2 regions of the Xanthobacter sp. 91 genome follow, and region 2 is predicted to be linked to the other one. Evidence: riboswitches for the same ligand, from Rfam matches in the RefSeq annotation. Region 2 holds a riboswitch; the other holds the start of a gene.
The links. Region 2 has a riboswitch for thiamine pyrophosphate ahead of thiC (phosphomethylpyrimidine synthase ThiC). Riboswitches for the same ligand answer to the same signal wherever they lie in the genome.
Positions count from the first base shown of each region.

Region 1: linked by a shared signal. The riboswitch ahead of thiO (glycine oxidase ThiO) and the one ahead of thiC (phosphomethylpyrimidine synthase ThiC) in region 2 are both predicted to bind thiamine pyrophosphate.

Region 1 is NZ_JNIB01000001.1:726,445-740,618, reverse strand. It holds gene A37E_RS25800 (hypothetical protein) at 1-558, shown strand, start outside; gene A37E_RS0103600 (M48 family metalloprotease) at 567-2,129, shown strand; gene A37E_RS0103595 (universal stress protein) at 2,232-2,756, shown strand; gene rpsA (30S ribosomal protein S1) at 3,102-4,829, shown strand; gene A37E_RS0103585 (hypothetical protein) at 4,986-5,390, shown strand; gene A37E_RS0103580 (carbonic anhydrase) at 5,501-6,253, opposite strand; gene A37E_RS0103575 (thiamine phosphate synthase) at 6,345-6,941, opposite strand; gene A37E_RS0103570 (thiazole synthase) at 6,980-7,771, opposite strand; gene thiS (sulfur carrier protein ThiS) at 7,825-8,031, opposite strand; gene thiO (glycine oxidase ThiO) at 8,037-9,257, opposite strand; TPP riboswitch at 9,246-9,345, opposite strand; gene A37E_RS0103555 (Trm112 family protein) at 9,407-9,619, opposite strand; gene A37E_RS0103550 (DMT family transporter) at 9,815-10,702, shown strand; gene A37E_RS0103545 (aspartate-semialdehyde dehydrogenase) at 10,766-11,800, opposite strand; gene A37E_RS0103540 (hypothetical protein) at 12,045-12,398, shown strand; gene cysT (sulfate ABC transporter permease subunit CysT) at 12,587-13,453, shown strand; gene cysW (sulfate ABC transporter permease subunit CysW) at 13,453-14,174, shown strand, end outside.
Region 2 is NZ_JNIB01000001.1:4,010,297-4,024,470, forward strand. It holds gene A37E_RS0118805 (hydantoinase B/oxoprolinase family protein) at 1-2,171, shown strand, start outside; gene A37E_RS0118810 (acetone carboxylase subunit gamma) at 2,395-2,901, shown strand; gene A37E_RS0118815 (protein-methionine-sulfoxide reductase heme-binding subunit MsrQ) at 3,177-4,040, opposite strand; gene A37E_RS27655 (DUF533 domain-containing protein) at 4,163-5,281, opposite strand; gene A37E_RS0118825 (alpha/beta fold hydrolase) at 5,465-6,064, opposite strand; gene A37E_RS0118830 (thymidylate synthase) at 6,094-6,888, opposite strand; gene A37E_RS0118835 (hypothetical protein) at 7,187-7,450, shown strand; gene bioB (biotin synthase BioB) at 7,679-8,632, opposite strand; TPP riboswitch at 8,787-8,919, shown strand; gene thiC (phosphomethylpyrimidine synthase ThiC) at 9,002-10,876, shown strand; gene cimA (citramalate synthase) at 10,969-12,582, opposite strand; gene A37E_RS0118855 (GNAT family N-acetyltransferase) at 12,579-13,067, opposite strand; gene cysS (cysteine--tRNA ligase) at 13,064-14,174, opposite strand, start outside.

The DNA.
Region 1 (14,174 bases), 3.3 Mb from region 2:
CGTCACGGCCGGCTTGCCGGGACGGCGCGGCTCGTCTGTCCGGCGGCGGCAGACGCCCGGCGGGAGGATCTTGCCACGGCGCTGGTTCGGGCCGGGGCAGGCTATGCCACCGCGGACGGTGATACCGTCTGTGCCGCACAGCGCCTTTCTGCCGAAGCGGAGGCGCGCATCGCCCGCCGGGGCATCTGGAGCCTGGCCACGGCGGTCGCCCCGGCCGGCGATGAAAAGGCCATGGCGGAACGGCGCGGCCTTTTTTCCGTTACAGAAGGAAGGGTGCTGGCCGTCGGCGGACGCGACCGGATTTTTCTGAATTTCGGGGCAAGCTGGAAGCAAGATTTCACTGTCATGCTGACGAGGGAGGATTTCGCCACAATCTTGGGCGATAGGCTCGATCCTGCCATCTTGCGCGGAGCCCTTATCCAGGTAAGGGGCGTCGTCCGCGAGGAAGGTGGACCGGCCATGGCGCCGCGGCGGCGGGGCGAGGTGCTGCGCATCGAGGGCAAGGTCGAATCCCTGCCCGATGCCCAGGCGCTGCCGTCGAGGCGCCGGGAGCGGTGAACGGAAGCATGAGGTGCTGGGTGCGTGAGGCGCTGAGAGGGCAGGGTGCGGCGAGGCGGGTTCGGGCGGAAGCGCCTGCGCGCGCGCTTGCCCGGCGCTCCGGCCTGCGCGCGCTGTTCGCCTGTGCCGCCGTCGCGCTCCCTCTGTGGCTTACCGGGTGCGCTGGCATCGACCTCGATCAGGTGAGCGTCCCGCTCGCCTCCACCGGCGCGGCGTCCGAATTCGCCGATATGTCGCCCAGCCAGCGGCGCGAGCATGAAAAGCTCGTGGCGAGCTATGGCGGGGCCTATGACGATCCCGAGCTCAAGGCGCTGATCCAAAAGGTGGTGGAGCGCCTCGTCGCGGCCTCCGAGCGGCCGGACCTGAAATACCGCGTTACCGTGCTGAACTCGCCGGCCATCAACGCCTTTGCCCTGCCGGACGGCTCGCTCTACGTGACGCGGGGTCTGCTGGCGCTGGCCAACGACACGTCCGAGCTGTCTTCGGTGCTCGCCCACGAGATGGCCCACGTCATCGCCCGCCACGCCACCATCCGCGAGGACCAGGTGAAGCAGGCGGTGCTGGTGAGCCGCGTCATCTCGGACGTGGTGAACGATCCCGATCTCGGCGCGCTCGCCATGCAGAAGAGCCGGCGCACGCTCGCCTCGTTCAATCGCGGGCAGGAGCTGGAGGCGGACGCCATCGGCGTCGGCATCGCCGCGCGCGCGGGCTTTGATCCCTATGGCGCCTCGCGCTTCCTGACCGACATGGGTCGCTTCTCGGAGATGAAGAGCACGGCCTTCTCCGGCTCGTCCTCCACCACGCCGGACATGGACTTCCTCTCGTCCCACCCGGCGACGCCGGAGCGTATCTCCATCGCCATCGCCAATGCCCGCCAATATGCCCCCGCGGCGGGGCCGTCGGACGGTGAGCGGGACCGCAGCGCCTATTTCAGCGTCATCAACGGCATGGTCTACGGCGACGATCCCAAGGAAGGCTTCGTCCGCGGCCGCAAGTTCCTGCACCCCAAGCTCGGCTTCACTTTCATGGCGCCGGAGGGCTTCTCGCTGGAGAACACCTCCCAGGCGGTGCTCGGCGCCACCCAGACCGGGCGCGAGGCGCTGCGGCTCGATGCGGTGCGCATCCCCGCCGACCAGTCCCTGGGGCAATATCTCTCCTCCGGCTGGATCGACGGGGTGGAGATCAACACGGTCGAATCGCTCACCGTGAACGGCTTCAGCGCGGCGACGGCGGTGGCGCGCGGCGACCAGTGGTCGTTCCGCATGTTCGCCATCCGCTTCGGCTCGGACGTCTACCGCCTCATCTTCGCCGCCCGCGAGTTGACGCCGGAGCTGGACAAGCAGTTCCGCGCCGCCGCCGACACCTTCCGCCGCGTCTCCTCGGGAGAGGCGGACACGGTGAAGCCGCTGCGCGTGCGCATCGTCCAGGTGGGGCTCGGCGACAATGTGGAGAAGATCGCCGGCAAGATGCAGGTGCCCGACCGCCCGGTGGAGCGCTTCCTCATCCTCAACGGGCTCGATGCCAATGCCCGGCTGAAGTATGGCGAGAAGGTCAAGATCATCGCCGACTGAGGGGCGGGTGCCCCATTTGCCGCTCCCGGCGATTTGATGGCGCGCAAGCCGCTATGCCGCCCCCCGCTGCTATGATCTCGGCTCTCGTTGCGGGAGGGAGCCATGTACAAGAAGATTCTCGTCGCCACCGACGGCTCGGCGCTGTCGGACCTTGCGGTCTCCCACGCCGTCGCGCTCGCCGCGGCGCTCCACGCGGCGCTTGTGATCGTCACCGCCAGCGAGCGCTTCCATCTCTTCAGCACCGAAGCCGACCAGATCGCCGACACGGAAGCCGAATATCGGCGCCAGACCGGGCGCAAGGCCGAGGCGATGCTCTCCCGGGCCGCCGCCACCGCCGCCGCGGCGGGCGTCGAGGCGAAGCAGGTGCATGTGGAGGACGACCAGCCCTTCCACGGCATCATCACCACCGCCGAGGCCGAGGGCTGCGACCTGATCGTGATGGCTTCCCACGGCCGCCGGGGCCTGTCGGCTGTCGTGCTGGGCAGCGAGACCACCAAAGTGCTCACCCACTCGGGCCTCCCCGTGCTGGTGGTGCGGGAGGAGGTCGCCCCCGCCGTCCAGGCCAAGCCCGCGGGCAGCGTGGAGTGGCCCGAGCCCAGCCCTGCCTTCCTCGCCCCTGGACGCTGAGCGCGCCTTCCGGACGGCCAGCTTTGCGCGAGCAGGCTTGCGCGAGCCCTTGCGCCAGCGGGGTTTTTGCCCTATGTGAGCCCGGTTCGTGGCCGCGCTCCCTCAAGCGGGGAGCCGCCCGGGTGGGCAGGGACCGGCGGTATACGCGGTCCTGATCGTCGGAGGCAGCCCGCCCTGGCTTTCTGTGAGCGCGCATCGACACTCAATTCATCGCCTGTGCCGCCCGGCCTTCGCGCCGGCCCGCCGCTTTTGCGGCGGCCGTTCGTCATTCCCTCGGAATGGCGGACATCCGAGCGGTTCGGGCCTCGCAACACGAGATGCCGGCGCAGCAAGTCTGGAGCGTGAATGTCCGCCGTAGAAACCACCCGTGAGGATTTTGCCGCCCTGCTCGACGAGAGCTTCGGCCGCGCCGACACCAATGAAGGTTCGGTGGTCAAGGGCATCGTGGTCGCCATCGAGAAGGATCTGGCGATCATCGATATCGGCCTGAAGACGGAAGGGCGTGTCGCCCTGCGCGAGTTCGCCGGCCCCGGCCGCGAGAACGCCATCAAGGTGGGTGACGAGGTCGAGGTCTATCTCGAGCGCGTCGAGAACGCCATGGGCGAAGCCGTCCTCTCGCGCGACAAGGCGCGCCGCGAGGAGAGCTGGGTCAAGCTCGAGAAGGCCTTCACGGCCAACGAGAAGGTCTTCGGCGTGATCTTCAACCAGGTGAAGGGCGGCTTCACCGTCGACCTCGATGGCGCCGTGGCCTTCCTGCCGCGCTCCCAGGTGGACATCCGCCCGATCCGCGACGTCGGCCCGCTGATGCACAACCAGCAGCCCTTCCAGATCCTCAAGATGGATCGCCGTCGCGGCAACATCGTCGTCTCCCGCCGTACCGTGCTGGAAGAGACCCGCGCCGAGCAGCGCCACGAGCTGGTGCAGAACCTCGAAGAGGGTCAGGCCATCGACGGCGTGGTCAAGAACATCACCGATTACGGTGCGTTCGTTGACCTCGGCGGCATCGACGGCCTGCTGCACGTCACCGACATCGCCTGGCGCCGCGTGAACCACCCGACCGAGGTGCTCAACATCGGCCAGACGGTCAAGGTCAAGATCATCAAGATCAACCACGAGACCCACCGCATCTCGCTCGGCATGAAGCAGCTTCTGGGCGATCCCTGGGAGGGCATCGAGGCCAAGTATCCGGTGGAGGCCCGCTTCAAGGGTCGCGTCACCAACATCACCGACTACGGCGCGTTCGTGGAGCTGGAGCCCGGCATCGAGGGCCTCATCCACGTCTCCGAGATGTCGTGGACCAAGAAGAACGTCCACCCCGGCAAGATCGTCTCCACCTCCCAGGAGGTCGAGGTTCAGGTGCTGGAAGTGGATTCGGCCAAGCGCCGCATCTCCCTCGGCCTCAAGCAGACCCTCCAGAACCCCTGGGAGGCCTTCGCCGAGAAGTATGCGCCCGGCGCCGTGGTGGAAGGCGAGGTCAAGAACAAGACCGAGTTCGGCCTGTTCCTCGGCCTCGATGGCGATGTGGACGGCATGGTCCACCTCTCCGACCTCGACTGGAACCGTCCGGGCGAGCAGGTGATCGACGAATACCGCAAGGGCGACATGGTGAAGGCCGTGGTGCTCGACGTGGACGTCGAGAAGGAGCGCATCTCCCTCGGCATCAAGCAGCTGGCCGGCGATCCCTTCGCCGACGCGGGCGAGGTGAAGAAGGGCGCTGTCGTGACCTGCGAAGTCACCGACGTGAAGGACGGCGGCATCGAGGTGAAGCTCACCGGCACCGACCTCTCCGCCTTCATCAAGCGCTCCGAGCTCGCTCGCGACCGCAACGACCAGCGCCCCGAGCGCTTCTCGGTCGGCGACAAGCTCGACGCCCGCGTCACCCTGTTCGACCGCAAGGCGCGCAAGGTGCAGGTCTCCATCAAGGCGATGGAGATCGCGGAAGAGCGTGAGGCCGTGGCCCAGTTCGGCTCGCAGGATTCGGGCGCTTCGCTCGGCGATATCCTGGGTGCCGCGCTGAAGCAGCGCGCCGCCGACACGGCTGACACCGCCGAGGAGGCGGACAAGGAAGACTGATCGCTCCACGCGATCGGATTTCTCTGAAGAACGAAGGGCCGGTGCATTGCACCGGCCCTTTTTTTCAACCCATGCGCCATTCAGACGCCGACTGGCATCCTTGTGCTGGGATCAGCGCAGAAGTATCCAAGTCTGGTTGTCAATGGGAGGTTTGCCATGAAGCGCAGGATGATTTCCCTCGGCGTCGTCGCCGCGGTCTCGCTCGCCGCCACGGGTTCGGCCTTCGCCCTCACCGGCAAGGAGTTCCTTCGCAAGTACAACAAGGACAAGGACAGCACCGTCGAGATCGTCGAGGCCATCGACCTCGGCACCAAGGTCTTCAAGGCCATCAATCCGGACAAGGACAAGACCCTTGAGGCCGCCGAGACCAAGGGCCGGCTGACCGACGAGGATTGGGCCGCCGTGAACAAGGACGGCGACAAGACCCTGGAGCTGGACGAGTGGCTCATCATCGTGCGCAAGCGCTTCAACGATGCCGATGCCAACAAGGACGGCAAGCTGACCGAGGCCGAGCTGGATTCCCCCGCCGGCCAGCAGCTTCTCCTGCTCATCGCCAAGTGAAGCTGACGGCACGCCGCGCCTGATGCGGCTGGGGAGGGCGTGGCGTCCTCCCCCCGTGAAAAGCGCGTAGGCGCGCCGCTGTGGCGGCGCCCCTTGTCCCAGCCCCTGCTTCAGTTGAGACGCAGCAGGAAGCGCCGGTTCACCGCCTGCAGCGGGCGGGCGTTCATGGGGAAGATGGCGCGGAAGGCGTCGATGTCCGCCTGCGCCACTTCGATGGGCGCCCCGAACACGTTCCAGTCCACGATTTCCGAGCAGGGCGGCGTGGTCAGCGACCCCTCGTAGCGATAGGTGCCGCGCGCCGACGGCAGGAAGCCGGCCGGATCAAGCGGCGCAGCCAGCGTCTTGTCCCCGGCCTTGCGCGGCGCGGCAGCCATGATCGAGGAGAAGCCGGCATTGGCCGCGCCGGGCACCATGAACACACCGGCCACCAGCAGCCCGCCTTCAGGCGCCGCATGGACGAAATGGGCCTCCATGGCGGTGCGCTTGCCGTCGATCGCGTGCTCGCTCGGTGCGTGGAAGTGGAACTGCTTGAGCGCGTAGGTCTTGCCGCCCATGGTGGCGGTGCCCCCGTCGCCGGTCACGTCGGCCTGGATGGTATGGCCGTTGTTCACGACCTTGTAGGCGAACGGCTTCCAGGCAAGCACCGGGCCGGCACTCTCCGCCTTGACGGCGCCTTCGAGATTGATCGGCGATTGCTGGCTGCCCACCGAGCAGGCCGAAAATCCCTTTTCGAGCGAACCCCATTCCTGCGGTCCGCCGTGCCCTTCATAGGTCCAGTGCGCTCCCTCGGAAGCGCGGGCGGCGTTGGCGCAGACCGGGCAGGCGACAAGGCCCGCAAGCAGCGTGCGGCGATTGATGGTCATTGAATTGCCCCTTGTATGGCGGTTCCTCCGCTGCGGCCAAGCTTACCAGCGCTGGGGATACTCGCAAAAGCCGATACTGTTCCGGGATGGATCAGATTGCGGCTGACGCGGCTGCAGCCAGGGCGGCGAAGGCGGCTCGCGGATCGCCCGCGCGCATGATTCCCCCCATGACCGCGACGCCCTTGGCCCCGGCGGTGAGGCAGGCCGGCGCCGACTCTGCGTCGACGCCGGCGAGAGCGACCACCGGCACGGCGCTCGTGCGGGCGAAGGCCGAAAGCCCTTCAAGCCCCAGCGCCGGCCCGTGTCCCGGCTTGGATCTTGTGAGAAAGACCGGGCTCGCCGTGATGTAGTCGAGCGCACCCGGATCGGCGGCGGTGGCCTCCGCCAGGGTGTGGGTAGACAGGCCGATCAGGGCCCCTGGCCCAAGGAGCGCCCGTGCGACCTTCGCATCCCCGCCGCCGGAAAGGTGCACGCCGTCCGCGCCCGCGGCCTGCGCCAGCTCGGGCGGGCCATGCAACGTCAGGCGGGCGTGGAAGGGGGCTGTCGCGGCGCGCAGGCGGGCGAAGAGGGCGATCTGCTCGGCCGCCAGCAGGTCTTTCTCCCGCAGGCTCACCCATCTGCATCCGCCGGCGCAGGCTGCGGCTACCACATCCACCAGATCGCCCCGCGCCAGCGTGCGGTCGGTGATGAGGAGCAGCGGCGGCGTCGGCAGAGGGGGCAGGGGGGTCAGCTCCCGACCAGACCGAACTCGGGGCTGGAAGCCTCCGCGTGCAGCTTGCGCGGAATGCGGCCGGCGAGGCGCGCGAGGCGGCCGGCGTCCACCGCGTGGCGGAAGGCGGTCGCCATGCGCACCGGGTCGAGCGCCTTGGAGACGGCGGTGTTGAGCAGCACCGCCGAGCAGCCCAGCTCCATGGCGAGGGCCGCGTCGGACGCCGTGCCGATGCCGGCGTCCAGCACCACCGGCACGGGGGAGCGGGAGCAGATCAGCTCGATCATGTGCGGATTGGCGATGCCGAGGCCAGTGCCGATCATGGAGCCGAGCGGCATGACAGTCGCTGCGCCGAGGTCCGCGAGCTTCTGGCAGGTGACGGGATCGTCGTTGCAATAGGGCAGGACGACGAAGCCGCGCGAGACCAGCTCCTCGGTGGCCTTCAGCAGCTCCTCCACATTGGGATAGAGCAGCTCGCGGTCGCCGATGACCTCCAGCTTCACCCAGTCCGTCTCCAGCGCCTCGCGGGCGAGTTCGGCGGTGAGCACCGCATCCTTGGCGGTCTGGCAGCCGGCGGTGTTGGGCAGGATGTGGACGCGGCCGGTGAGGAGGTCCGTCAGGCTCTCCTCGTAGCCGGCGAGGCTGATGCGGCGGATGGAGGCCGTGGCCATCTCGCTGCCCGAGGCGGCGAGGGCATCGAGGAAGACCTTCTGGTTGGGATAGCCCGCCGTGCCCAGGAACAGCCGCGACGAGAAGGTGCGGCCGGCGATGACGAGGGGATCGGCGTTGGGATTTTCGAACGCGCTCATGGTGCTTCTTCCCGGCGCCCGCGCACGAGCGCTCTGTTCTGTTCGGCCGGGGCTCAGCCGCCCTGCTTGGCCTCGATGATTTCCACGGCGTCGCCTGCGGAAAGGCGCGCGTCGGTCCAGGTGCGGCGAGGTACCACCGCGCCGTTCACCGCCACCGCGATGCCCTTGCGCTCCGGCTCAAGCCCCTTGGCGACGAGCAAGTCGGCAACGGTGGCGACGGAATGCGCCTCCTCGGCACCGTTCACCTTCAGGGCCAGCATGGCGTTCACTCCGCCGCCGCGCGTGGCGGGCCGAAGCGCTCCGCGCCGAAGGGCCGGGCCACGTCCGCAATGGTACCACCGAGGATGTGGTCGGCGATCACCTGCGTCGTCACGGGCAGAAGGAGGATGCCGTTGCGGTGATGGCCGGTGGCGTAGACGAGGCCGTCCACCTCCGGGCTCGGGCCGAGGATGGGCGCATCGTCCCGGCTGCCGGGGCGGAAGCCGACCCATTGCTCGACGATGCTCAGCTCTTCCAGCGTCGGCAGTGCCCGCCACGCTTGGGTGAGCAAAGCGAGCTGGCCGCCGGCCGTGAGGTCGGTGTCGAACCCCTTCTCCTCGGTGGTGGCACCGAGGATCAGCCGCCCGTCGCGCCGCGGCACGAGATAGGAGCCCGGCGCCCACAGCACGTGGGAGAGGATGGGCGCCGCCGGGTCCATGCGCAGGGACAGCATCTGCCCCTTGATGGGGCGCACCGGCAGCGGCGTCGCCGGGGTAATGTCCACGCCCCGGCTCCAGGCGCCGGCGGCGAGCACCACCACATCGGCAGCATGGTGCGTCTCGCCGGTGACGACGCCGGTGGCGCGGCCGCCAGCGGTCTCAACCCGGCTCACCGGGGTGTGTTCGTGGAGCCTTGCGCCGGCCTTCAGCGCGGCGATCTTCAGCGCGGCGGCAACCTTGCGATTGTCGACCTGATGATCCTCCGGGCTCAGCACGCCGCCGGCGAGGCGGGGGGCGAGATAGGGCTCGCGTCGGCGCACTTCGGCGGCGGTGAGCCACTGGACGGGCAGGCCGAGGCCCTGCTGAAAGGCGAACAGGTGGCGCAGCTTCGCCAGATCGTCCGCCGTGAGGGCGATGGTGATGGTGCCCTCGGTGCGCAGGTCCACCTCTTGTCCGGAGGCATGCTCCAGCTCCGCCGCGAAGGCGGGCCACAGGGTCTGGCTGGCGCGGTTGAGGGTGAGCAGGCCTTCCTCGCCGGGCTCGGCCTCGGCGCAGGCGGCCAGCATGCCGGCGGCGGCGCGGCTCGCGCCTTGCCCGGTCTCACCGGCGTCGAACAGGTCCACCGGGCAACCCGCTTCAGCGAGGCGCCACGCGAGGGCGAGGCCGATGACGCCGCCGCCGACGATGGCCACATGGGGACGGGCGACGCGCGGTTTCGCCTTGCCCGCCGGTGCCGAGCCGGCTTGCGATGAAGGTGCGGATATCAACTGCGACAAGCTCTCGCTCATCGGCATCTCCCTACGCTGGCATGATCCAGACAGGTTCGATGGGTGTGATCTCAGCCGCGCATGATGCGCGGCACCCCAGGCCGTATCTGTTATTTACTCATGCCGGCCGCAGAACTGCAAGAGGCGGGGCGCCCGGGACGAGGCGGACCTCAGCGGTTGAGTTCGCTTTCGTCCAACTGGCGCGCCTCGTCGGCGAGCATGATCGGGATGCCGTCGCGGATGGGATAGGCGAGGCGGGCGGCACGGGAGATCAGCTCCTGGCGCTCGCGATCATATTCCAGCGGCCCCTTGGTGAGGGGGCAGACCAGGATTTCGAGCAGCTTGGGGTCGACGTCGTGGCCGGGACGCTGGGACTGGATCATGTTCTCGCTCATTGGTGCCGCGCGTTTCGAGGGCAAGGGTTTCGCGGCGCGCCACCATAGCGGCGGCGGGGTGGCCTTTCACCAGTGATTTTCGCGACATCACGGCCGCTGATGGGCATATCACGCGGTTTCGCTGTCTTTCCGCCCCCGCAGCCCCTAATGAAGCGGCCTTGGAATCGCGCCCTCGGGAGCCCAATGGATCGACGCTTGGCCCTCGGGCTTCTTCTCGGCTTCGTCGCGGTCGTGATGTTCGGCGCGACGCTGCCGCTCACCCGCTTCGCGCTGCACGATTTCAGCCCCTGGTTCATCAGCTTCGGCCGCGCCGCTTTGGCGGGCTTTGCGGCGCTCGGGCTGGTGCTGGCGCTGCGCCGGCCGTGGCCGTTCGGCCAGCCCAAGGTGCTGTGGCGCCTCGCCGTGTCCTCCGCCTGCCTGATCTTCGTGTTCCCGCTGGCCATCGGCGTCGCCACCCAGACGGTGCCGGCGGCCCATGGCGGCATCGTGCTCGGCCTTCTGCCCCTGTGCACCGCCATCGCGGCCATGCTGCTGGCCGGCGAGCGGCCGGGCCTCGGTTTGTTCGCCGCGAGCGCGGTGGGGGCCGGGCTTGTGGTGGCCTTCGCCTTGCGCAACGGCGCGGGCGGCGCGCTGGGAATGGGCGACAGCCTGCTGTTCCTCGGCGTCATCGCCTGCGCCATCGGCTACGCCGTCTCCGGCGGCCTCGCGCGCACCATGTCGGGCTGGGAGGTGATCGCGTTCATGCTGATCCTCTGCCTGCCGGTGACGCTGCCGCTCGCGCTCCTCACCTTTCCATGGGGTGGGGCGGGTACTGTGGCAGGAGCCTCCTGGGCGGCACTGGTCTATCTCGGCCTCTTCAGCCAGCTCATCGGCTTTTTCTTCTGGAATGCCGGGCTCGCCATGGGCGGCATCGCCCGCGTCGGCCAGATGCAGCTCCTGCAGACCTTCGTGACGGTGGGACTCGCCTGGCCCATCAATGGCGAGGTGCCGGACGCAGAAACCGTGGCCTTCGCCGCGGGCGTGGCGCTGGTGGTCGCGGTGGCGCAGCGGACCCGCTCCCGGCCGCGCTGATCCCGCAAACGAAAACGGCCCGCCGAAGCGGGCCGTTCTTTACGTCTCGGATTACCAGAAGGCTCAGGCCGCCTTGGAACGGGCGGTGATGAGCTTGCGGTTCACCAGCACCTCGGCGATCTGCACCGCATTCAGCGCGGCGCCCTTGCGCAGATTGTCCGACACGCACCAGAAGGCGATGCCGTTGTCCACGGTCGGGTCGTCGCGCAGGCGCGAGATGTAGGTCGCGTCCTCGCCGGCCGCCTCGTGGGGGGTGGCGTAGCCGCCCGGCTCACGGGTGTCGATGACGAGGATGCCGGGCGCCTCGCGCAGGATCTTGCGCGCGTCGTCGGCGGACAGCTCCTTCTCGAACTCCACGTTCACCGCCTCGGAGTGGGAGATGAAGACCGGCACGCGGACGCAGGTGGCCGTGAGCTTGATCTTGGGGTCGAGAATCTTCTTGGTCTCGGCCACCATCTTCCACTCTTCCTTGGTGAAACCGTCGTCCATGAAGACGTCGATCTGCGGGATGAGATTGAAGGCGATGCGCTTCGGGAACTTCTTCGGCTCCACCGGATCGGAGACGAAGACGGCGCGCGTCTGCGAGAACAGCTCGTCCATGGCGTCCTTGCCGGCGCCGGAGACGGACTGGTAGGTGGAGACCACCACGCGCTTGATGGTCGCGGCATCATGCAGCGGCTTCAGCGCGACCACGAGCTGCGCCGTGGAGCAGTTCGGATTGGCGATGATGTTCTTCTTGGTGAAGCCGACGATGGCGTCCGCATTCACCTCGGGAACGATCAGCGGCACGTCCGGGTCCATGCGCCACTGGGAGGAATTGTCGATGACGACGCAGCCCTGCGCGCCGATCTTCGGCGACCACTCCTTGGACACGGCTCCGCCGGCCGACATCAGGCAGATGTCGGTGTCGGAGAAGTCGTAGGTCTCGAGCGCCTTCACCTTCAGGGTTTTATCGCCGTAGGAGACTTCCACGCCCTGCGACTTTCGCGAGGCGAGCGCGACAACCTCGTCCGCGGGGAAACCCCGCTCGTCGAGGATCGAGAGAATCTCCCGGCCCACGTTGCCCGTGGCGCCGACGACGGCGACCTTGTAACCCATGATGTTCCTCGGATGTCTCGGCCCATGCGGCCGAAGACCGTGCTTTTAGGCCGAACCCCCTGGCCTTGCAAATCGAAGATTCGCGATCAGGCACGGCATCCGCGCATTCAACTGTTGCGTCAACGCAACGCGCCGGCGTCGAGAAGGCGGGAACATGGCACCAAGGAGGCGGGTTTCCTTGCGCAGGGGACAAACGTCTATTAATCCAGTCAAGGTCGGCCCTGCGCCGATCTGGGAGGATGCCATGGGTTTCGCGTCGTTCACCACCTTCGCTGCTTTCGCCCGTTCGGGCCTGAAGACGGCGCTCTCGGTGTCGCTGGCGGCGGCAGCCATTGCGGCGACCACCGGTGCCTTTTCCATCGCGTCCGCCGACAGCGCCGAGGCGCAGACGGTGAAGAAGCGCAACCGCATCGTGGTGGAGCGCCGCTCCTATCTCGATGCCGGCACGGTGGTGAAGCCCGGCTCCAAGTCGTACCTCGATTACGCGCTGCCGCCCGGCTATTTCTACCCGACCTATGGGCCCACCGCCGCCGGCCCCGGCCCCATCACCGGCCTGCGCTGGCCGCTGCCGGGCGCCTTCGACCTGCCGGGCTTCTGAGCCTCGGCCGAAGGAGAAGACGGAAGGGGCCGCCTCGCGGCCCTTTTTTGTGCGGCGAAATCACAGCGATTTCGCGGTGTTTAATTTTTATCCCGGCCAAGCATGACATTTCCGCTTGTGCGCGCCATAACGGCCCTATGCCGCGCCGTCGGCCCGACCTTCCAGCGCAAGATGCCCCTTAAGAGCCCATGCCCCGCCCCCGCTTCGCGCTGCCGATGCTGAGCCGCCAGCCCCGCCGCAGCGTCATTCCGGGCTTTCGGCTCTCGCTCGGCCTCGCACTGCTCTATCTCGGCCTGATCGTGCTCCTGCCCATCGGCGCGCTGCTGCTGAAGGCGGCGGACGTGGGCTTCGAGCGCTACATCGCCATCATCACCTCGCCGCGCACGCTCGCCTCCTTCCAGGTGACGCTGACCACGGCAGCGCTGGCGGCGCTGTTCAATGCCATCTATGGCCTCGCCCTCGCCTGGGTGCTGGTGCGCTACGAGTTTCCCGGCAAGCGCCTGCTGGATGCCATGGTGGACGTGCCTTTCGCCCTGCCCACGGCAGTGGCGGGCCTCGCGCTGACGGCACTGTTCGCCAAGAACGGCTGGTTCGGCGCGCCGCTGGCGCAGTGGGGGATACAGGTGGCCTACGCCCCGGCCGGCATCGTCTGCGCCATGGCCTTCACCTCCATCCCCTTCGTGGTGCGCACGGTGCAGCCGGTGCTGGAGGATATGGAGCCGGAACTGGAGGAGGCGGGCGCGACGCTGGGCGCGAGCGACCTCACCATCTTCCGCCGCATCATTTTCCCGACCATCTTTCCGGCCTTCCTCGCCGGCACGTCTCTGGCCTTCGCCCGCTCGCTCGGGGAGTTCGGCGCGGTGGTGTTCATCGCCGGCAACCAGCCGTTCCGCACCGAGATCGTGGCGCTGCTCACCTTCATCCGGCTGGAAGAATATGACTACGCCGCCGCCGCGGCGATCGCCGTCACCATGCTGGGCCTCGCCTTCATCATGCTTCTGATCGTGAACGCCGTGCAGGCGTGGCATCAGAAGTTTGCGATGGGGGATGCCTGATGGCCCGTCCCGTGAACCGCCACCGCCTGCGCGTCGGCGACGGCGTGGTGACGCGCTCGGTGATTCTCACGCTGGTGCTGGCGACCACCGGTCTGGCGCTCATCGCGCCGCTGGCCGTCATCTTCGCCGAGGCGTTCGCGCGCGGCCTGCCCACCTATCTCGAAGCGCTCGCCCGGCCGGATACGCTGCATGCGGTGGGGCTGACGCTGCTGACGGCCCTCATCTGCGTGCCGCTCAACACCGCCTTCGGCATCGCCGCCGCCTGGGCGGTGACGAAATTCTCCTTCCGCGGGCGCAACCTGCTGCTGGCGGTGGCGGAGCTGCCCTTCTCCATCTCGCCCATCGTGGCGGGCGTCGCCTATCTCTTCGTCTATGGGGCGCAGGGGCTGTTCGGGCCGTTTCTGCAGGCGCACGACATCAAGATCATGTTCGCCGTGCCGGCCATCATCCTGGCCAGCCTGTTCGTCACCGCGCCCTTCGTGCTGCGCGAACTGGTGCCGCTGATGATGGCGCAGGGGCGGGACGAGGAGGAGGCGGCGGTCAGTCTCGGCGCCTCGGGCTTCGACGTGCTGCGGCTCGTCACTTTGCCCAACGTGAAGTTCGCGCTGCTCTACGGTGCCGCTTTGTGCAATGCGCGGGTGATGGGCGAGTTCGGCGCCGTCTCCATCGTCTCCGGCAACATCCGCGGGCAGACCTCGACCCTGCCGTTGCAGATCGAGCT
Region 2 (14,174 bases):
CCATCCTCTACAACAAGCTGTTCTCCCGCCTGCGCGCCGGCGTGGTGGATGCGCGCGAGACCGCCAAGAAGATCGCGGCCTCTCCCATCGTCGAGCAGGAGGGCGAGCTGTGCTTCACCCTCTACAATGCGGCGGGCGACAGCCTTCTCACCTCCACCGGCATCATCATCCATGTGGGAACCATGGGTGCGGCCATCAAATACATGATCGAGAACGAGTGGGAGGCCAATCCCGGCGTCCAGGACAAGGACATCTTCTGCAACAACGACTGCCTCATCGGTAACGTCCACCCCTGCGACATCCACACCATCGTTCCCATCTTCTGGGAGGGCGAACTGATCGGCTGGGTGGGCGGCGTCACCCACGTCATCGACACCGGCGCGGTGGGGCCGGGCTCCATGGCCACCGGGCAGGTGCAGCGCTTCGGCGACGGCTACCAGATCACCTGCCGCAAGGTGGGTGCCAACGACGAACTGTTCCGCGACTGGCTGCACGAGAGCCAGCGCATGGTGCGCACCACCCGCTACTGGATGCTGGACGAGCGCACCCGCATCGCCGGCTGCCACATGATCCGCAAGCTGGTGGAAGAGGTGGTCGCGGAAGAGGGCATCGAGGCCTACTGGAAGTTCGCCTACGAGGCGGTGGAGCACGGCCGCCTCGGCCTTCAGGCCCGCATCAAGGCCATGACCATCCCCGGCACCTACCGGCAGGTGGGCTTCGTGGACGTGCCCTACGCCCATGAGGACGTGCGCGTCCCCTCCGACTTCGCCAAGCTCGACACCATCATGCACGCCCCCTGCGAGATGACCATCCGCAAGGACGGCACCTGGCGGCTGGATTTCGAGGGGTCGAGCCGCTGGGGCTGGCACACCTACAATGCCCATCAGGTGAGCTTCACCTCGGGCATCTGGGTGATGATGACCCAGACGCTCATCCCCTCCGAGATGATCAACGACGGCGCCGCCTACGGCACCGAGTTCCGCCTGCCCAAGGGCACCTGGATGAACCCGGACGACCGGCGCGTAGCCTTCTCCTATTCCTGGCACTTCCTGGTGTCCGCCTGGACGGCCCTGTGGCGCGGCCTGTCGCGCTCCTATTTCGGCCGCGGCTATCTGGAGGAGGTGAACGCGGGCAACGCCAACACCTCCAACTGGCTGCAGGGCGGCGGCTTCAACCAGTATGACGAGATCCACGCCGTGAACTCGTTCGAGTGCGCCGCCAACGGCACCGGGGCGACCGCGGTGCAGGACGGCCTCTCCCACGCCGCCGCCATCTGGAACCCGGAAGGCGACATGGGCGACATGGAGATCTGGGAACTGGCCGAGCCGCTGATCTATCTCGGCCGGCAGATCAAGGCGTCCTCGGGCGGCTCCGGCAAGTATCGCGGCGGCTGCGGCTTCGAGAGCCTGCGCATGGTCTGGAACGCCAAGGACTGGACCATGTTCTTCATGGGCAACGGCCACATCTCGTCCGACTGGGGCCTGATGGGCGGCTATCCCGCCGCCTCCGGCTATCGCTTCGCCGCCCACCAGACCGGGCTGAAGGAGCTGATCGCCTCCGGCGCCGACATCCCGCTCGGCGGCGACACCGACCCGGAGAACCCCACCTGGGACGCGATGCTGCCCAAGGCGCAGATCAAGCGCGACAAGCAGGCCATCACCACCGAGGAGATGTTCTCCGACTACGACCTCTACCTCAACTACATGCGCGGCGGCCCCGGCTTCGGTGATCCGCTCGACCGCGAGCCGCAGGCGGTGGCCGACGACATCAACGGCGGCTACGTGCTGGAGCGCCTCGCCGGCGATGTCTACGGCGTGGTGGTGAAGAAGGGGGCCGGCGGCCTCGTGGTGGTGGACGAGGCGGCGACCAAGGCCGCCCGTGCGGACATCCGCAAGGCGCGCATCGCCAAGTCCGTCCCCACCCGCGAGTGGATGAAGGGCGAGCGCGAGAAGATCCTCGCCAAGGATGCGGGCACCCAGGTGCAGCAGATGTTCGCCGCCTCCTTCAAGCTGGGCCCGAAGTTCGAGCGCGAGTTCCGGGCCTTCTGGGACCTGCCGGAGAGCTGGGTGCTGAACGAGGAAGACATCGGCATCCCCACCTACGGCTCGCGCTACTCCATGGACATCTCCGAGCTGCCGGACGTGCGCACCGTGCAGTTCGTGGAGGAGTGATCCCTCCACTGGGCGGCGGTCCGCGCCGCCGCCCGCTTTTTCTTACGGCCGTCATGGCCGGGCTTGTCCCGGCCATCCACGTCGGCGGGCCGGGTGCAACGCTTCGCAAGGGTGATCAGGCGGCACGACGTGGATGCCCGGGACAAGCCCGGGCATGACGAAATCCAGAAAGCCCTCTCCGCGCGGAGAGGCGAGGAAACCCAGAAATATTCAGGAGGAAACCATGTCCTATACCCGCGCCAAGATCGTCGATCTCGTGGAAGGCAAGATCGATCCCGATACGCTGCACCAGATGCTCTCCACCCCGAAGGACCCCGAGCGGTTCGTGACCTATGTGGAGATCCTGCAGGAGCGCGTTCCGTGGGATGAGAAGATCATCCTGCCGCTCGGCCCGAAGCTCTACATCGTGCAGCAGAAGGTCTCGAAGAAGTGGACCGTGCGCTGCGAGTGCGGCCACGATTTCTGTGACTGGAAGGACAATTGGAAGCTGCATGCCCGCGTCCATGTCCGCGACACGCCGCAGAAGATGGAGGAAATCTATCCCCGCCTCATGGCCCCGACGCCCTCGTGGCAGGTGATCCGGGAATATTTCTGCCCCGAGTGCGGCACGCTCCACGACGTGGAAGCGCCGACCCCCTGGTATCCGGTGATCCACGACTTCCAGCCCGACATCGACGCCTTCTACACCGAATGGCTCGGCCTGCCGGTGCCGGAACGCGCCGCGGCGTGAGGGCGGTCTCCTCTGTTCCCCGGACCAGCGACGGCGAAGCCGGAGCGCCGATCCGGGGTCCAGGGGAAACACCCGCGCAGCGGGGCCAAGCCTGAGAGCGGCGGGGCAGGAAGCGCCTTCGGCGGTCTGTTGCGCTGGACCCCGGATCGCATTCCACTTCGTTGCATGCGTCCGGGGCGCGAGACGGGTTCAGCCCGGCGTCAAGCGGAAGGAAGGGGGCTCAGGGCACCCCTTCCTTTCGCCGTTTCAGGCGCCGGCGCCTTCCGTATTTCCGGTCATCGCGTTGCCGGTCGTCGCCTTGCCGGCCATCGCCGCGCGGCGGCCGGCGGCGCGGGGGCGGGCGGGTTGATGGCGGCCAGCGCCGCCACGCAGAGGCCGATCACCAGCACCCACACGGCCGGGCGGGGGCCGAGGTCGAGGGTGAAATTGGCATCCAGCACCAGAAACGGGTCCACCCGCGTCGCCAGCGCATACCAGAGCATTTCCACGCCCGCCGTGAGCGCTGCCCCGGCCACGGACAAGCCCGCCATGGCGAGGGGCGTCACGGCCTTCCCGCCGTGCCCGGCGACGCGGAAAGCGAAGAGCAGCAGGAAAATGCCGGCCATCAGCACCGGCTCGGTGACATCAAGCTTCGACTGCATGAAGAAATGCACCGTCCCCAGCACCGCGATGGCATAGACCGCCATGTGCAGCCGGTTCCAGCGCGTCGCGCCGAGCCGGCGGATGGCGCCATCGGTGGAGGTGGCGCCCAGCGCCACGAGCAGCGCCACCGCCACCGCGCCGATGGTGAGGTAGATGCGCAGCACGATCTCGCTCAGCGCCCGGCCGAAGCCCTGATCGATGATGTAGAGCGTGAGGTGGAGCGCCGCATAGCCGAGCGCGGCGAGGCCGAATATGCGCCGGCCGAAGTGCAGCTTCGGCATGTTGAACAGCCGCCGCAGCGGCGTCACCGCCAGCGTCACCGCGAGGAAGCGGATGGCCCACAGGCCGGTGAAATGGATCGCCTCGGTCCACGGCCGCGCGCCGAGCTGGCCGTTGGCGGCAAGGCCCACGAGCCACACCGCCGGCAGGATGCTGGAAACGAGGAACAGGGTCTTCTCGGGGCTGAAACGGCCGGAGCGCTCGTGAAACAGGGGCATCGGGACCTTTCGGCAAAGCTGTGCAGGCGCCCGCCCGGCGCCTGCTTCCCCTTACGCCGGCCCCTGCGGCAGCGTTACGGCCGCTGCCTGCACGATGGCGTGAAGTTGGACGTGAGCGTATCTCAGGCGTTCAGCTCGCCCTCGATCTGCGCCTTGAGGCCGGGCTCGATGCCCAGCGCGCCGGCGAGCCAGTCCAGATAGGCGTGCTCGGCGTCGTTGTCCGGCCGGATGGCGAGGGCGGAGGCCGCGTAGATCTGCAGCGCCGCCTCCGGCGTCGTCGCGGCGGCGACCACCTCGTTGGGGTCCACCGGCGTGGTGAGGATGGCGATGAGGGCATCCCGCTGGGGAGAGCCGGCACCCATGCGCTCCAGCCCGCCGCCGATGCGCGAGACCTCCTCCTCGTCGATCTCCCCGTCCGCCTGCGCGGCGGCGGCCATGGCCGAGAGCAGCACGCCGGAGAAGGCTTCCGGGCCACCCGGCGCGGCGGCGGGGGAGAAGGCGGCGTCCGGCGTGCCGGAGGTGAAGGCCGCGCGTCCGCCGGCCCCCGCCTGCCATTTGCGGTACGCCTTCCAGGCCAGCATCCCCATGATGGCGAGGCCGCCATATCGCATCAGGTCGCTGCCGCCCGATGAGGAGGGTTGATGGCCGGGCTGGGGCGAGGGCTGCGGCTGGCGATAGTCGGAAGGCGGGACCGGCTCCGGCTGGGGATAGCCGCCGGCCGTGGACGAGCCGCCGCGGCCGAGGGCCTCTGAGGCGAGATCGCCGAGACCTCCGCCCGCGCCGCCGGACATGCCGCCCCCCTGCGTGGAGCCGCCGGACGGCCCGCCCGCGCCACCGCCGAGAATCTGGCCGAGAATGTCCTCCAGCCTGCCGGAGGAACCGCCCGCCGCGCCGCCGGACGGACCACCCTGCGGCGCCCCGCGTCCGCCGCCGAGCACTTGCCCCAGGATGTCGCCGAGGCCGCCGGGCAGTCCCGACGGCGCTCCGCCCGCTCCGCCGCGCTGACCGCCGCCGAGCACCTGTCCGAGGATGTCGCCCAGCCCGCCCGGCAGTCCGCCTCCGCCCTGCGCGCCACCGCCCGCGCCACTGCCGCCCGCGCCGCCGCCGAGCACCTGGCCGAGAATGTCGCCGAGCCCGCCCGGCAGTCCGCCCCCGGTCTGCTGCGCGCCGCCGCCCCGCACGCTGCCCGAGCCGAGCGCCGCGCCGATGAGTTGTCCCAGAAGATCACCCGTTCCGGCCATGGCTTCCTCCCTCAAGGTGCCGCTGCGCGGGGCAAGGCCCGGCCGCGATCGGGCTGCTACAGCCCTGTTGAGTCCAAATGCGGGCATGATCTTGCTTATGGGGCCGCCCGAGCCCGCGCGTGAGCTAAGGACGAAGTCCGCACCCGGACAAGCCCGAAGATGCTCCGCCCCGGCTCAATAGGCTTACGAAGTCGCGATCAGATGACGCCGGATCTCGTCCGCTACCGCCGCCGCGTGGGTCTGCGCCAGATCATGTCCCGCCCCCGGCAGGATGCACAGGCGCGAATTGGGCAGCAGGCGCGCCAGCCTTTCCCCGACCGCCACCGGGCTGATGGGATCGGCGTCGCCCCACAGCAGCAGCGTCAGCGCGCGGACCGAGGGCAGCCGGTCGGAAAGATCCTCGACGGGATCGGCGATCCACCGCGCCGCGTCCGGGAAGGCGCCGAAATAGTCCGGGCGCCAGTCTTCTCCGCCCAGATCAGCCACCGGAACCCCGCCCGAGGTCACGCATAGGACCAGTGTCCGGACAAGGTGGGGGAAGGCGAGCGCCAGCTTCAGCGCGATATAGCCGCCCATGGACTGGGCGACGATGGCCACCGGCTGGCGCATGCGGTCCGCGACCCGCCCGACGAGATCATCGATGCTGTTCACGTCCGCGCTGGCGGGCTGGCTGCCCAGTCCGGGCCAGGAGAAGAACGTGCCCTCCCATGCGGCCCGGGCCGCGACGGGCTTCCAGAACGCGGCGTCTCCCGTTGCGCCGGGCAGGAACAGCGTCTCGATCATGGCTTGGCGGGCCGGATGGCTGCGGGCGGCTAGACCGCCACCGGGGCCTTGATGGCCGGGTGGGGATCGTAGTTCACGATCTCGATGTCCTCGTAGCGGAAGGCGAAGAGGTCCGTTACCGCCGGGTTCAGCCGCAGGGAGGGCAGGGCGCGCGGGGTGCGGGAGAGCTGCTCGCGGGCCTGATCGAGGTGGTTCACATAGAGGTGCGCATCGCCCAGCGTATGGACGAAATCGCCGACGCCCAGCCCCGTCACCTGCGCCACCATGTGGGTGAGCAGCGCATAGGAGGCGATATTGAACGGCACGCCGAGGAACACGTCCGCCGAGCGCTGGTAGAGCTGGCAGGAGAGCTTGCCCTCCAGCACGTAGAACTGGAACAGGCAGTGGCAGGGGGGCAGGGCCATCTTCGCCACGTCCGCCGGGTTCCAGGCGGTGACGATGAGGCGGCGCGAATCAGGGTTGCGGCGGATGTCGGAGACCACCTGCGCGATCTGGTCGATCACGCCGCCCTCCGGCGTCGGCCAGGAGCGCCACTGGTGGCCGTAGACCGGGCCGAGATCGCCCTTGGCGTCGGCCCACTCGTCCCAGATGGAGACGCCGTTTTCCTTGAGGTAGCGGATGTTGGTGTCGCCGGCGAGGAACCACAGAAGCTCGTGGACGATGGATTTCAGGTGCAGCTTCTTGGTGGTCACGAGGGGGAAGCCGCGCGCCAGATCGAATCGCATCTGGTGCCCGAACACCGAGAGGGTGCCGGTGCCGGTCCGGTCGTCCTTGCGCACGCCCTCATCGAGAATGCTGCGCAGGAGCTGCTGGTAAACTTCCATTAGGTATGTCCGGCCAAGATCAAGCGCCATAAGGCTTTCGCCGTCCGACTTTAGCCCGCCCGTCCGGATGCGGCCAGCACCCGCCGGCCGCCATCCACATGCCGGCGGGAACATGGTTGCCGGCTTCTTATGGCAAGGCTGACGCTGGGACAGGTGTGGCACGGCGGGGGCAGATGGCGAAAAAGTGAGGGATTTCCGCAGCGTATGACCCTTGGAGACCCCCTTTTTCGCCACGACCCGGCCGTATTAGACCAGCAAGAGCACGCACCAAGACTCGTGACGATCAAGGGCAAGACACATGAGCTCCCAAACCAACCTCACGGCAGCGCTGCTCGAGGTTCGCGCCTATCTGGCGCAGGAAGCGCAGGCCGAGGACTTCCGCAACGAGGCCGCCTGGGAGGCGGGATCGAGCCGCGAGGAGCACGCCGCCAGCGATGCCCTCACCCGGCTCGACGAGGTGCTGCGCCAGATCAAGGCCCAGCAGCGCCCGAATAAGGAAGACCGCGCCCAGTCGCGCAACCACGACCGGGTGCGCCTGCACCACGCTCACCTCGCGGCGTGAAACGTGGCGAGGCGGCCCATGGCTGCCTCGCTCCCCGGCCAAGCGACGGCGCAGACGGAGCGCTGAGCCGGGGACCAGGGGAGAGTCCGGCGCAGCCGGCGATTCTCCTGAGCCGTTGAATTGAAGCGCCTGCGGCGGTCTCTTGCGCTGGACCCCGGCTCGCATTCCGCTGATCGCTGCATGCGTCCGGGGTGCGAGGGTCTCCTGATCTCCGCCTACCCCCGCCCATCAGGCGCCGCCGATGGCCTCGAACAGCGCGGCATCCGCGCCGAGGCCGGCATTGGGGGTGGTGAGCAGCGTGTCCCCGTAGAACACCGAATTCGCCCCCGCGAGGAAGCACAGGATCTGCGCCTCACGGCTCAGGGCGGCGCGTCCAGCCGAGAGGCGCACCCGCGAGGCGGGCATGACGAGGCGGGCGGTGGCGACCATGCGCACGATCTCCAGCGGGTCCACCGGCGGGCGATCGGCCAGCGGCGTGCCTTCCACCGCCACCAGCGCATTCACCGGCACGCTTTCGGGATGCGGATCGAACCCCGCCAGCACCTGAAGCATGGCCGCGCGGTCGCGCATGGTCTCGCCCATGCCGATGATGCCGCCGGAGCACAATTCGATGCCCGCCGCGCGCACGCAGGTGAGGGTATCGATCCGGTCCGCATAGGTGCGGGTGGTGACGATCTCGCCGTAGAAATCCGGCCCCGTATCGAGATTGTGGTTGTAGGCGGTGAGCCCGGCCTCGGCGAGGCGCTGGGCCTGGTGCGGCTCCAGCATGCCGAGCGTCACGCAGGCCTCCATGCCGAGGCCGCGCACGCCGCGCACCATCTCCAGCACGGCGTCGAACTCGCGCCCTTCCTTCACCCGCCGCCACGCCGCGCCCATGCAGAAGCGCTCGGCGCCGTTGACCTGCGCCTGTTCGGCGAGGGCGATGACGGAGGCGGGATCGAGGAACTTCTCGCGCGTCAGGTCCACTTCCGCATGGCGGGCGGACTGGGAGCAATAGGCGCAATCCTCCGGGCAGCCGCCGGTCTTGATGGAGAGCAGGCTCGCCCGCTGCACTTCGTTGGGATCGTGATTGGCGCGGTGGACGGCATTGGCCCGGCCCACCAGCTCCAGCAAGGGCAGGTCCATGAGCGCCGCGATCTCGTCAACGGTCCAGTCGTGGCGGATCGTGCCGTCTTCAGCCATGCCCATATGCCCATGCTCCTTGCGATGTGGGAGGGCTGGTCTAGTCGGCTTCGCGGCGCGTTCCAATACCGCCGGCATTCCCAATTGGGTGACTTGACCTATGCGCGTGCTGCAGTGCAGCGTTGACATTGGGCTTTCGTATACATCACAGTGTCATTGTTCCAAGGGGGGTCCCGGAAGGGGCTGAGATATCGCAAGTTCGCGGGGGGAATGCTCCGCGGCGCCGCGATGACCCTTCGAACCTGATCCGGGTCATACCGGCGAAGGGATCGGAACTTGTGCTTCCCGGCGCTCAGCGTCGCTCCGCACCCGTCTCCTAGCTCAACACCCCGGTTCTCGTTGAAAGCGCAAGCTGAACGGAGATCCGCAATGCTGGACGAAGCCTCGACGTCCTCCCTGAAAGTCACCACCGGGCCACTGCCCCATTCGCGCAAGGTGTTTGTGTCCGCCACCCGGCCGGACGTGCGCGTCGCCATGCGCGAGATCGCGCTGACCGATCCGTCCGAGCCGCCGGTGAAGGTGTACGACACCTCCGGCCCCTATACCGACCTCGATGCCGTCATCGACCTCACCAAGGGCCTGCCGCAGCTGCGCGCCCAGTGGATTCGCGAGCGCGGCGACGTGGAAGAGGTGGAGGCCCGCGCCGTCCGCCCCGAGGACAACGGCCTGAAGGAGGGCCAGTCCTCCACCCTGCCGCAGTTCGATCTCTCCGGACGCAGGCCGCTGCGCGCCAAGGCGGGCAAGCGCCCGACCCAGATGGCCTATGCCCGCGCCGGCATCATCACGCCCGAGATGGAATATGTCGCCGCCCGCGAGAACCTCGCCAAGGTGAACGGCGGCGCCCATCCCCACCATCAGGCCATGGGCCTCGGCGCGGCGATCCCCGCCGAGATCACCCCGGAATTCGTGCGGCAGGAAGTGGCGCGCGGCCGCGCCATCATCCCCAACAACATCAACCACCCCGAAACCGAGCCGATGGCCATTGGCCGGAACTTCCTCGTGAAGATCAACGCCAACATCGGCAATTCGGCCGTGACCTCGGGCGTGGCGGAAGAGGTGGACAAGCTGGTGTGGGCCACTCGCTGGGGCGCCGACACGGTGATGGACCTCAGCACGGGCAAGAACATCCACACCATCCGCGAATGGATCATGCGCAACTCGCCGGTGCCCATCGGCACCGTGCCGCTCTATCAGGCGCTGGAGAAGGTGAACGGCGTCGCCGAGGACCTGACCTGGGAGATCTTCCGCGACACGGTGATCGAGCAGGCCGAGCAGGGCGTGGACTACATGACGGTGCACGCCGGCGTGCGCCTGCCCTTCGTGCCGCTCACCGCCAACCGCGTCACCGGCATCGTCTCGCGCGGCGGCTCCATCATGGCCAAGTGGTGCCTCGCGCACCACAAGGAGAGCTTCCTCTACGAGCATTTCGAAGAGCTGTGCGAGATCCTCGCCCAGTATGACGTGGCCTTCTCCCTCGGCGACGGCCTGCGCCCCGGCTCCATCGCGGACGCCAACGACGCCGCGCAGTTCGCCGAGCTGGAGACGCTCGGCCAGCTCACCGAGATCGCCTGGAAGTACGATTGCCAGGTGATGATCGAGGGCCCCGGCCACGTGCCGCTCCACCTCATCCGCGAGAATGTGGAGAAGCAGCTCAAGGTCTGCCACGAAGCGCCGTTCTACACCCTCGGCCCGCTGGTGACGGACATCTCCCCCGGCTACGACCACATCTCTTCCGCCATCGGCGCGGCGATGATCGGCTGGTTCGGCACGGCGATGCTCTGCTACGTCACGCCGAAGGAGCATCTCGGCCTGCCCGACCGCGACGACGTGAAGACCGGCGTCATCTCCTACAAGATCGCCGCCCACGCCGCCGACCTCGCCAAGGGCCACCCGGCCGCGCGCATCCGCGACGATGCGCTCTCCCGGGCCCGCTTCTCCTTCCGCTGGCGCGACCAGTTCGCGCTCTCGCTCGACCCGGAGACGGCCGAGCGCTTCCACGACGAGACGCTCCCCGCCGAGGGCGCCAAGGTGGCGCACTTCTGCTCCATGTGCGGGCCGAAGTTCTGCTCCATGAAGATCTCGCAGGAGCTGAAGCTGGAAGCCGGCGACATCGCCCGCGCCCAGGCCGACAACCTCGCCTCCTCGGGCATGGCCGAGATGGCCCAGAAGTTCCGCGACGGCGGCGGCCTGATCTACACGCCCGCCCCGGAAGTCGCGCCCCCTCCGCCCGCCGCGGCGGAGTGAGGGCAGGGCGCTGACGGCGCCAGCGCAGGACTGAAAAGAAAAGGCCGGGCCTTCGCAGCCCGGCCTTTTTTACATTCCGGCTCGCGAGCCCGTCAGGCCGGCGCGCCTTCCTTCAGCAGTTTCCAGGTGATGGAATCCAGCAGCGCCTCGAAGGAGGCGTCGATGATGTTGGGGGAGACGCCCACCGTGGTCCAGCGGTCGCCGGTCTCGTCCGCGCTCTCGATCAGCACCCGCGTCACCGCCTCCGTGCCGCCGTTGAGCACGCGCACGCGATAGTCGGTGAGGTGGAGGCCCGAGATGAAGGGCTGGTACTTGCCGAGATCCTTGCGCAGGGCCACGTCCAGCGCGTTCACCGGGCCGTTGCCCTCGGCGGCGGAGATCAGGGTCTCGTCGTCCACCTTCACCTTCACGATGGCCTCGGCGACGGTGACAAGCTCGCCCTGCGCGTTGTAGCGGCGCTCCACGTTCACCTTGAAGCGCTCCACGGCGAAATAGTCCGGCACCGAGCCCAGCATGCGGCGCGCCAGAAGCGCGAAGGAGGCGTCCGCCGCCTCGTAGGAATAGCCCAGCGCCTCGCGCTCCTTCACCTCGTCCAGCAGGCGGGCGATGCGCGGGTCCTTCCGATCCACCGGCACGCCGAGGCGCTCCAGCTCGGACAGGACGTTGGAGCGGCCGGCCTGGTCGGAGACCATCACGCGGCGGCGGTTGCCCACCTTCTCCGGCGCGACATGCTCGTAGGTGGCGGGGTCCTTCAGGATGGCGGAGGCGTGGATGCCGGCCTTGGTGGCGAAGGCGCTCTCGCCCACATAGGGCGCGTGCCGGTCGGGGGCGCGGTTCAGCATCTCGTCGAGCGTGCGGGACACATGGACCAGCTCGCCCAGCGCCTCCTCTCCCACGCCGATGTCGAAGCGCTCGGCGAAATCCTTTTTCAGCAGCAGCGTGGGGATGAGCGAGCAGAGATTGGCGTTGCCGCAGCGCTCGCCGAGGCCGTTGAGCGTGCCCTGGATCTGCCGCGCGCCGGCGCGCACGGCGGCCAGCGAATTGGCCACCGCCTGCTCGGTGTCGTTGTGCGCGTGGATGCCCACATTCGTGCCCGGCACCACCTTCACCACCTCGGCGACGATGGCTTCCACCTCGTGGGGCAGCGTGCCGCCATTGGTATCGCACAGCACCACCCAGCGCGCGCCGGCCTCGTAGGCGGTGCGGGCGCAGGCGAGGGCGAAGTCGGGGTCTTCCTTGAAGCCGTCGAAGAAATGCTCGCAATCCACCAGCGCCTCGCGCCCGGCGGCAATCGCCGCCTCGACGCTCTCGCGGATGGAGGCGAGGTTCTCCTCCTTCGTGGTCTCCAGCGCCACCCGCACCTGATAGGCGGAGGATTTGGCGACGAAGCAGATGGCGTCGGCGTTGGCCGCCAGCAGCGCCGCGACGCCGGGATCGTTGGAGGCCGAGCGGCCGGGGCGCTTGGTCATGCCGAAGGCGGTCACGCGCGCCTTGGCGTCGTGCTTCTCGGCAAAAAGCTGCGTGTCCGTGGGATTGGCGCCGGGATAGCCGGCCTCCACATAGTCCACGCCCAGCCGGTCCAGCAGGGCAAGCACCCTGAGCTTGTCGGCCACGGTGAAATCGACACCGTTCGTCTGCGCCCCGTCACGCAGGGTGGTGTCGAAGAGGTAGAGGCGTTCACGCCCCTCGGCAGCTGCGCCCGTCATTGCCCGGCCCCTTCCCCCAGCGTCTTCGTCATCGCCGTGTTGGCGAGCCAGGTGTCGGCCAGCGGCACCATGTTGCGGCGCTGGGGCTCGTAGCCGCGCTTCTGGAAGAAGCCGAGGGCGGTGTCGCTGGCGTCCACGGTGAGCTTGCGGGTGCCGCGCGCCTTGGCCAGCGTCTCGGCGGCGTCGCACAGGGCTTTCGCGACCCCGGTGCCGACGGCGTCCGGCGCCACATAGAGCATGTCGATGTGGGCATTGTCCTTCAGCGAGACGAAGCCGGCCACCGTCTTGCCGCGCAGGGCGACGAGGGTGAGGCTGGCGGCGAGGCGGGCGGCGAAGGCCTCCGCGTCGTCGGCCTTGGCGGCCCAGGCGTCCTGCTGCTCGCTGTCGTAGTCCTCGCCGGTCAGCTCAGCGATGGCGGCGCGGAACAGGTCGGCCAGCGCCGGCGCATCGGCGGGGAGGTAGGGGCGCAGGGAAATGGCGCTCATCGCGACACCTCCCAGCTGGTGGTCCCGTCCTTGTTGTCCATCAGCACGATGCCCTTGGCGGCCAGCTCCTCGCGGATCTGGTCGGCGCGCTTGAAGTCCTTCGCCTTGCGGGCGGCGATGCGGTCGGCGATGAGGCCGGCAATCACCCCCTCGTCGAGGGCAATGCCCTCCTTCTGCCGCGCGCGCCACCCGGTTTCGGTATCCCCGAGCAGGCCGAGCAGGTTGGCCGCGCCCTTGAAGCGGCGGCGCAGAGCGGAGGAGGTGTCCTCGTGCTCCGCCACTTCGGCGAGGTGGTGCAGGTGGGCGATGACGGAGGGCGTGTTGAGGTCGTCGGACAGGCGGTCGGCAATCTCGCTCTCGAACGGGTTGGCGTCGCCTGTCTCGGCCTCCACGTCGCCGATCACGCGATACCATTTGTCCAGCGTCTTGGCGGCGAAGCCGAGGCCCTGGCGGGTCCAGTTGATGGGCTGGCGGTAGTGGGTGGAGAGCATGGCGAGGCGCAGCACCTCGCCCGGCCACTCGTCCAGCAGCTCGCGGATGGTGACGAAGTTGCCGAGGGACTTCGACATCTTCTCGCCTTCCAGCATCAGGAAGCCGTTGTGCATCCACATCTGCGCCATGACGCCGGAATGGAAGGCGCAGCGCGACTGCGCGATCTCGTTCTCGTGGTGCGGGAAGACGAGGTCGATGCCGCCGCCATGGATGTCGAAGGTCTCGCCCAGGTGCTTCCAGCTCATGGCCGAGCATTCGATGTGCCAGCCGGGGCGGCCGGGGGTGGTGATGCCGCAGGGCGAGGGCCAGCCGGGCACGCCCGCGGCGCTCGGCTTCCACAGCACGAAGTCCATGGCGTCGCGCTTGTAGGGGGCGACGTCCACGCGGGCGCCGGCCATCATCTCGTCCAGTGAGCGGCGGGAGAGGCGACCGTAGTCCGGCATGGAGGGCACGTGGAACAGCACATGCTCCTCCGCCACATAGGCATGGCCGGAGGCGACGAGCCGCTCGATGAGGATGCGCATCTCCTCGATATGCTCGGTGGCGCGGGGCTCCACGGTGGGCGGCAGGCAGTTCAGCGCCGCCGTATCCTCGCGGAACCAGCGATAGGTCTCT